Regions from separate parts of the Bacillus sp. FSL K6-3431 genome, predicted to be linked through region 1. Evidence: riboswitches for the same ligand, from Rfam matches in the RefSeq annotation. Region 1 holds a riboswitch; the other holds the start of a gene.
What was found. Region 1 has a riboswitch for S-adenosylmethionine ahead of MHB53_RS15300 (5-methyltetrahydropteroyltriglutamate--homocysteine S-methyltransferase). Riboswitches for the same ligand answer to the same signal wherever they lie in the genome.
Positions count from the first base shown of each region.

Region 2: another riboswitch for S-adenosylmethionine. It lies ahead of solA (N-methyl-L-tryptophan oxidase); the one in region 1 lies ahead of MHB53_RS15300 (5-methyltetrahydropteroyltriglutamate--homocysteine S-methyltransferase).

Region 1 covers NZ_JBBOCT010000001.1:3,140,971-3,145,485, forward strand. Annotated here, with positions in the region: gene MHB53_RS15295 (DUF4091 domain-containing protein) at 1-1,351, opposite strand, end outside; SAM riboswitch class I at 1,542-1,641, shown strand; gene MHB53_RS15300 (5-methyltetrahydropteroyltriglutamate--homocysteine S-methyltransferase) at 1,736-2,848, shown strand; gene MHB53_RS15305 (glycosylhydrolase-like jelly roll fold domain-containing protein) at 2,965-4,515, opposite strand, start outside.
Region 2 covers NZ_JBBOCT010000001.1:1,961,043-1,965,557, reverse strand. Annotated here, with positions in the region: gene gcvH (glycine cleavage system protein GcvH) at 69-452, shown strand; gene MHB53_RS10190 (toprim domain-containing protein) at 581-925, shown strand; gene MHB53_RS10185 (thioredoxin family protein) at 1,217-1,525, shown strand; SAM riboswitch class I at 1,648-1,754, shown strand; gene solA (N-methyl-L-tryptophan oxidase) at 1,886-3,037, shown strand; gene MHB53_RS10175 (MetQ/NlpA family ABC transporter substrate-binding protein) at 3,188-4,042, shown strand; gene MHB53_RS10170 (methionine ABC transporter ATP-binding protein) at 4,189-4,515, shown strand, end outside.

The DNA.
Region 1 (4,515 bases):
CTTTGTGTCGCATCGTGTCCCATATTACCCATACGCCCTCCACCGGGATGGACCTGATAAAGCTATTTGGGTAATGTCCCACACAATTATAAATCGTTGTCAATAGCCCGAGCTCTCTTCTTCGTTTAGATACATTGATTAATTCCTTACTATCATGTTGTATATGGTATAGTCCTACTGAAATATGATGGATTCTATCTAGTTGTGGATCATTTAGACTGTTGTAGTTCATAGCAGCTGAAATCTTTAGCCTACCATTAGACACTTCTTCAATTAAATCAACTGCCTTTCCCAAATCAGCTAATGGTCTTTCATCATTTGCCATATAAGTTTTATCCAACCAACCCTTTTCATCAAGATGAGGTACAAACGCTTCTAAAAAGGCACGCCACATTTCAGCCCATTTCGGATGATTTACATCAATCTTTTCTATTACATCATTCTTTTTAGCTTCATCATAATATGTAATTTTACTTGCCCAAGAAACCATGCTGTATGCATCAATCTGCTTGTCAATACCTATATCCATCATAAACTTTACCCACATGTCGAAAATTGAAAAATCAAAGTCAAATGTGCCATCAACTTTCCGCACCCACTTCACCATACTGTGATACGGATCATACGTTTGCGAATCCCATGGGTCAGTGGTCACTGTAGTAGTGATTGACTTTTGGCCAGCTGCAGCTAGCATTTCATAATGTGGCCTCATTACATCGAAATGCTTTTGTGACCATAGCTGATCCTCAGGAATATGATTGATTCTTGCAACTGCAAATGGATTCTGCCATAAATCAAGGAAATACGTCCAATCCTTTACTTCAGGTAAAGTAATATCCAGTACTTCTAATTGTATAGTAAAAATCACTTCATCACCCGAAGCTGTATTCACGCTCATTTCCCCAGTGTAGTGACCTGCAACAGCATCTCGCGGAATATCGATGGATACCCAAATAGGCTGCACACTGGTCTCATCCATGTTTATCGGATAGCTGGAAAAAAGAATATCCGGTATAATTTCCTGTGGATTTCCTTGAGAGGGATTCCCTCTTCCCGCTCTGGTTGTTTGAATAAAATTTGCTTTTATACTGGAAGCTTTTATTTTATGATTATAGCTATCTACTAAATCCCCTACGGAAAGGGAAACGCCCTCTTTACCTTCATCGTTCGTCCATAATACAAACTGGGCGCTTGCACGATCACCTTTCCACGCATTCCCTTCCCATGTCACCGCTTTCATTTCTATAACTTCATTAAAATCTACACGCTTATAGTCTTCCTTGTAGGTGTTTTCTTTTACATAATGTGTATCAGTTGTTCCGACAGCGCCTTTTAGAGACGTATTCTTCATTTATTCTTCCTCCTTCATTTCATTAAAATCGCTCCATCGTAATTGGCTAATCCAATATTAACAGCATTCTATGCTAAAAAACAATCCTCTTCCATTTTATCATCAATTCTATTAATTTTATTTTTTCACACTTGACAGAAATAATAAAGAGCTGTAGAGTAATAGCTAATTCAAAACTACATATAATTATTTCTTATCCAGAGAGGTGTAGGGACTGGCCCATTGATACCTCAGCAACAGACTTTTATGTACTGTGCTAATTCCAGAAGCGTAATGCTTGAAGATAAGAAGAGCCGATAGCATAATGCCAAAACCTCTTCTTTTTTCCAAGAAGAGGTTTTTTATTATATCAAAAAAATTAAAATGGAGAGAAGGAATGTAACAATGACAACTACAACTTTAACGAAAGCACCATTCAGAGCGGATCACGTCGGAAGTTTATTACGTCCAGATAATTTGCACAAAGCAAGAAAAGACTTTAAAGAAGGTGCAATTACCGCCGAACAATTACGTGAAGTGGAAACGCAAGAAATTAAACGGATCGTTGATAAGCAAATTGAAGTTGGCTTAGAACTTGTAACAGATGGTGAGTTTAGACGCCGATTTTGGCATACTGACTTTCTCGAGCACTTAAATGGAATAGAAGGTTATATTCCCGAATTAGGATATGTTTTTAACGGAAATGAAGAAACAGAAAGATATAATGTCCGAAACGTTGGAAAGATTTCATTCAATCCTGATCACCCACATGTTAAGGATTTTATTGAATTCAATGAAATTGTTGCTGGTCGTGCCGTTGCCAAACAAACCATTCCAAGCCCTAACCAATTATTTAATGTGGGTATAAGGGATGAAAACATCTATCCCGACATTGAAGAATATGCAGACGATGTTATTCAAGCTTATCGTGATGCGATTAAAGCTTTCTACAATGCAGGCGTCCGTTATTTACAACTAGATGATGTTTATATTGCAGGGCTTTCCTCTCCAGATATTCCTTTTAATGATGGCAAATATACAAGAGAATACTTAATTGATTTAGCTCTCAAAGTAGCAAACAGTGTATTGGAAGGAAAACCAGAAGATTTAGTGGTCACAACCCATCTATGCCGTGGAAACTATCGCTCCAACTGGGCATTTCAAGGTAGCTATGGACTGATCGCCCCTACTTTATTTGCAAAAGAAAAAGTAAATGGCTTTTTCCTAGAATATGATGATGAGCGCTCAGGTGACTTTAAACCATTGGACCATATTCCAAATGGTGGGGCACAAGTTGTTTTAGGCGTAGTCACCTCTAAATATGGAAAATTAGAAGACAAAGAAGTAATTAAAGCACGCATTAAAGAAGCGGCACAATATGTACCATTAGAGCAATTATGCTTAAGCCCACAATGCGGATTCGCTTCCACACATCATGGTAATAAACTAACGGAAGATCAGCAATGGGAAAAGCTGAGGTTTATTGTTGAAATTGCTGAGGATGTCTGGGGAAAATAATCCATCTATTTTATAAAGTTTGTTCAAAAGAGGTTAGGAGTGAAAGATTCCCAACCTCTTTTTTCCTTTTCCTCATATAGCAACACAAAGATTGGTGCCCATTTATACTCAAGAATTTATCCCATTGTTAATGTTACTGGTCCAATTAAGCCTGATGGTAAACTCACTTCGTCCTTACAATTGGCCTTAGAATTTGTCACCACTATTTTTATCGAGTTATTACCTTTTCTTAATAAATTTGCGAATTCAAAAGTATAAGGAGCCCACATTTTCACACCAATTTCTTGATCATTTATCCAAACCTGGGCTATTTCATGGACTTCTCCTAAGTCTAGGATCGCACTAGTAGTATAGGTTTCCGGGCATGTAAAGGTTTGTTCATACATTAGCGCACCTGAGAAGTGTTCCATCCCATCCCAGTGAGTCCATGATTCAAGAGTGACTTTATCCAATGTCGAACCTTCCAAACTGATTTTCCAGTCATCTCTTACAATAATAGATTGCTTATTTCTTATTGGTAAAGAATCTTGATGTAATGGCTCTTCGTTTGGATTGAAATGGATAATAATACTTTCCCGACGCTGCAGTTGCAAAGATACAATCGTATTAATTTCTTGGCTCTGTATTGGAACATCTTCTATAGTGCCTTTCCATGGGTCCCATTTCTGAACAGACCCTACACCTTTCATTTGTAGCTTCCCGCCAAAGTTTGTTTCTCCCTCATTAATTAGTAAATAAAAAGTTTTATTCTCCTTTTCGACTTTGCTAATTCGAATGTTTTTACAAGCAGGAACCAGCATCGTCTCTCTGCCAATTTCATCCTCCAAATTTTCACATATACTATGCATTGATGTAAGTTTAGCACCTGCTATTTCATTTTCCGAAAGAACAAAAACCGATACACCTTTTTCAATGAAATTTTCTAAAAGCAGCATTGTTTTACTATTAAACCTTGAAATATCCTCTATTAAAATCGCATGGTACACTTGTTTCTCTATACACAGTTTTCCTTCATCAATAACAATAGTATGCAAAAGGGACTCTTCTAAGTAATTAAATTCTATCTGATTTTCGTATAAAGGCTTGACTATTTTCCATGGTAAAAAGTCTTCCTCACATAAAACAGCTATCTGTGCTTGATTCACACTATCAGTCATTAACCAACTTAAGCGCTTAATATATGTAGAAAACTGTTTATAATAAGGCCACCAAATATTATTCGCACCCACATCTGGAGGACGCTCGTGACTCCTTGATCTTCCTTCAATTGAATAATAGAAAGCATGTGGTGAAATTAAGTTGACACCTCGAACAAATAGCCAGTCAAAATACCATTTCATATCACCACCAGATAAATTCCAACCATTTCCTTGCCCACAAACACCAAGAACCTCATTTAAATTACGTCGTCTACCTCGGTGTCTCGCCGCATCTGCCGAGCATTTTCCAGCTGTAGAATGATGACCTACCAATCCTTTTTCATCCTCTGGTGCAACCCAACGCCAAACGACATCCTGTCCTGGTATTTGAAAATAATCTAGTAACCCAATGTCATCACTTGCAGCTGGATGCCCGGTTAATGAAATATGATGCTCCTCACACCATATACTTAAAGGTCTATAATAGGCCTCCGCCAAGCGTTTATTCACAGCCTTTTGATAATTTTT
Region 2 (4,515 bases), 1.2 Mb from region 1:
GCTTTTCTTGATTTAGTGAAAATCTTTATGTACATTAACTATAGAAGATATTATGGAGGGGTTATGGAATGAATTTGCCAAAAGAACTTCGCTATTCTGATGAACATGAATGGATTAAAACAGAAGGCGAGAATATGCGTATCGGTATCACTGACTTCGCTCAATCCGAGCTGGGAGATATTGTATTTGTTGAACTTCCGGAGGTAGGTGATGTAGTTACAGCTGATGAGCCATTCGGAAGCGTAGAGTCTGTTAAAACTGTTTCTGAATTATATTCACCACTAAGCGGAAAAGTAATTGAGGTTAATGAAGAGTTGGAAGATAATCCGGAATACGTAAACGAGTCTCCGTATGAAAAAGCATGGATGATCGTAGTAGAGCCTTCCGACCATAGTGAGTTGGACAATCTGATGTCTGCTGAACAATATGCAGACATGACGAATGAAGAATAATAAAGACTTGCATCTTAGCAATAGCTGAGATGCATTTTTTCACTCCCATAAGCTTTATACAGCTGTAGAAATTGGATGTGTTAGTCGAGGTTCCTTCTGTGAAAATTTGATTAACCGGAGTTGAAGCAATGAAAACAGCCCCGAATAAAGTCATTATTGTTGAAGGTTTGTCTGATAAAAAAAGGGTTGCAAGGATTGTCAAAGAACCTGTAGACATCATTTGTACAAATGGAACAATTAGTTTTTCAAAACTTGACGAGTTAGTTGAAGTTTTGGATGATAAAGAAGTATATATTTTAGTTGACGCCGATAAATCGGGTGAAAAGCTCAGAAAAGTATTAAAACGTGAATTTCCAATGGCACATCATCTATATATTGATCGGACATATAAAGAAGTAGCAACGGCGCCCTATCAGTATTTAGCAACAATGCTATTGAGGGCAAATATGGATGTTGACGCGAAATATTTATAAATTTAAGTTCAAAATGAGGATAAAAAGGGCCAATGCCGACTAAGACCGCTACGTCCTGTGCAGTGTCGGCAATAGGACGTCCTGTCCGTCGAAGTTCTAGGAAGAGCAGCTTTCGAGCACCACAGCACTTGCACAGGATGTGTTGTCTTCTGTGTCGTTCACAGGAACGTGAGCGATTTTAGGTAGAAGATTTCTTCTTATACGAACGGAGAAGCATGCTGACAACGAAATTCGACTGCCATTTTTACCGGACTCTTTGAACAACTTCTATAAAGGGATGAACTAGTTATTATGATAGAATGGTCTAATGAAGATATAAAGGAAGTTTTGGAAAAGGAAGGGACAGCTGTTCTTTATTTCTACACTCCGCTTTGTGGCACCTGTCAGGTTGCTGGAAAAATGATTAGCATAGTCGAACATATGATAGAAGGTATTCCATTTGGAAAAACTGATCTAAATTATTATCCTGATATGGCTGCGCTTTTTTCTATTGAAAGTGTTCCCTGCATGTTAATTGTAAAAGATGGGCAAGTAGATGAAAAGATTTATGCGTGTAAATCAGTACCTTATTTACACGATTTAGTTAAGCGATATGTATAAATGCTTAATAGGATTCTGAGGATTTTGTCGAAAAAACTATAATTATGTCATTGACGATTGTAAGTCTGCATGTTAAAATCACAATAATAGATAACTTGATCATAAAATTTAATAAAGTTTTGCTCTTATCCAGAGAGGTGGAGGGAATGTGCCCTTTGAAGCCCGGCAACCGTCACAATAGTGAAATGGTGCCAAATCACACAAAGCTTAATGCTTTGGGAGATGAGAGGAAGGTTTGTTTATTTCGATGCCTTTCTGCTCATTTATGCAGAGGGGCATTTTTATTTATAAAGAATAAGCAGATTAATTCTTAGATATTACAGCACATATAAAACAATTAATTATGGGGAGATCATCAAAATGAGCGAATATCATGAGCAAAAAGTTGATGCAGATGTAGCAGTAATTGGATTAGGGTCCATGGGGAGTTTTGCATTCTGGCAGCTTGCACGGATGGGAGTTAATGTTGTAGGGTTTGATCGATATAGACCAGGACATGATAAAGGCGCTGGACATGGTGAAACGAGAATTTTTCGTACAGCATATGGTGAAGGTGTTGCATATGTTCCACTACTCCAAGCAGCTAGGGATCTTTGGCGCGAATTGGAGAACGAAACCGGTGTTGAACTTTATGTAGAAACCGGTGGAACGATGTTCGGACCAAAAGAAGACGATTTTATGACTACTGTGCAAGAAAGTGTCCAACAGTATAATCTTCCTCATAAAATATATGATGCTTCTGAGGCCAGCAAAGTATATCCACAAATTAATTTTCAAGAAAATCAAATTGCCGTTTATGAGGAATTAGCTGGTTTTTTAAAACCCGAGCTTGCAATTGAAACAGCGGTAAATCGGGGCGAAGAATTAGGGGGAACTGTTTATACAGATAGTCCAGTAACGACAATTATACCGGATAAAAATGGTGTCTCTATTTCATATGGAGATAAACAAATTAGGGTAAAAAAAGTAATTGTTGCTTCTGGTGGATGGACATCCAAGCTTCTCCCACAGCTAAAATTACCTGTTTCACTCGAACGCCAAGTTTTAGTATGGTACAATGCTAGAAATCCTGAGCAGTTCACACCAGAGAAATTCCCTATCTTTTCTAGGGTAAGCAAAGGTCGAGGTTTCTATGGGTTCCCATCAATTGATGGGAAAACGGTAAAGGTTGCATTTCATCATGGTGGAGCGATATTCGACGACCCTAATGAAGTAGATAGGGAGATTCATGATGCAGATTTGTTACCCCTTACTGTAAAGGTAAGGAAGTACTTGCCAGATCTCATTCCAGAACCTGTAAAAGCTAAGACATGTTTCTATACAAATACGCCTGATGAACATTTTGTTCTTGGTGCAGCACCAGGTTTGCAAAATGTAACACTGCTTGGACCAATGGCTGGGCATGGATTTAAATTTGCACCGATCATGGGGAAGATTGCAGCAGAGCTATCAACGGATACAACGCCGGACATAGACATAAGCATGTTTGATCCAAGTCGTTTTGATAAGTGAATTTACAGTAAGCTACAACATCGGAGGATCAGGTGGGGATTCTACCCCACCTGATTGGTAGGTCTCACCTACGCTTCGCTTAGGGATAGGATTCCTAAACTACTCTAAAGAAAGATCAAAATAAAATAATATAAAAAAAGAGGGAAAATAATGAAATCGAGCAAAAATGTAAGAAATATATTTACGATCATTTTATTAGGAGTTATTTTAGTATTAGCTGCATGTGGATCGAAAAGTAAATCAGATAGTGATGTCATTAAAGTTGGAGTAGGTTCAGCAGAAATTCCAACTTGGAATCTAGTGAAAGAACTTGCGAAAGAAGAAGGAATTGAAATCGAAGTTGTAAAATTTGATGATTATGTTCAGCCTAATCTTGCATTAGCTGATGGTGAAATTGATATTAACGCGTTTCAAACGGTTGTATATTTTGATAGCTTTAAAGAAGATCGGAAACTTGATTTATCAGCGATTGGAACGACTTCCATTTGGCCAATGGGGATGTATTCGAAAGAAATTACTGACGTGAGTGATTTGAAAGACGGGGACCAGGTTATTTTACCTAAAGACCCTACCAACTTAGGCAGAGCGTTATTACTTTTAGAAAAAGCAGAAGTAATTACATTAAAAGACGGATTTGATGGTACTGGCGGCACGGAAAATATTGTAGATAACCCTAAAAACCTTAAAATCACTCCTGTAGATGCAGGCCAAGCGGCACGTGGTCTTGATGATGCAGCAGTTGCGGTTATTAACTCGGATATGGCGATCAAGTCAGGCTTAAATCCTACGCATGATTCAATATTTAGGGAAGATGCAAGTAATAAATCATACGTGAACATTATTGCTGCACAAACAAAGCGAAAAGACGATGAGACATTACAGAAAATAGTGGAAATTTACCACGCGGATAAAGTGAAAGAATTTATTGAGGAAGAATTTAAAGGTGCTGCTGTTCCAGTAAGAGAACCAATTTCTTTCTTAGATCATTATAAACAAACGAAGTAAAAAATACTAACACTTTAGCCTGTTTTCCTTATAAACAGGCTAAAATTATGAGTAAAAGTATTGATATTTCGTCCGGACCTAGTTATAAATAGAGGTAGGCAGTGAAACGTAAACAATTTTAATGAATGACTAAAGGAGATAAAATGATGCTTCAGCTAGATGATGTATATAAAGTCTTTGGAAAAAAGAAAGAAAAGAGAGTTGAAGCATTAAAAGGAATTAATCTCTCTGTTAATAAAGGGGAGATTTTTGGGGTTGTTGGTTTTAGTGGAGCAGGTAAAAGTACATTAATTAGATGTGTGAATTTATTAGAACGCCCAACATCTGGAAAAATTCTTATTAATGGCGTAGATTTACTCACTCTTTCTCCAAAGGAACTACGTGACCAAAGAAAAAAAATCGGTATGATTTTCCAACATTACAATTTGTTACATTCGAAAACAATTTTTCAAAATGTAGCAATGCCACTTATT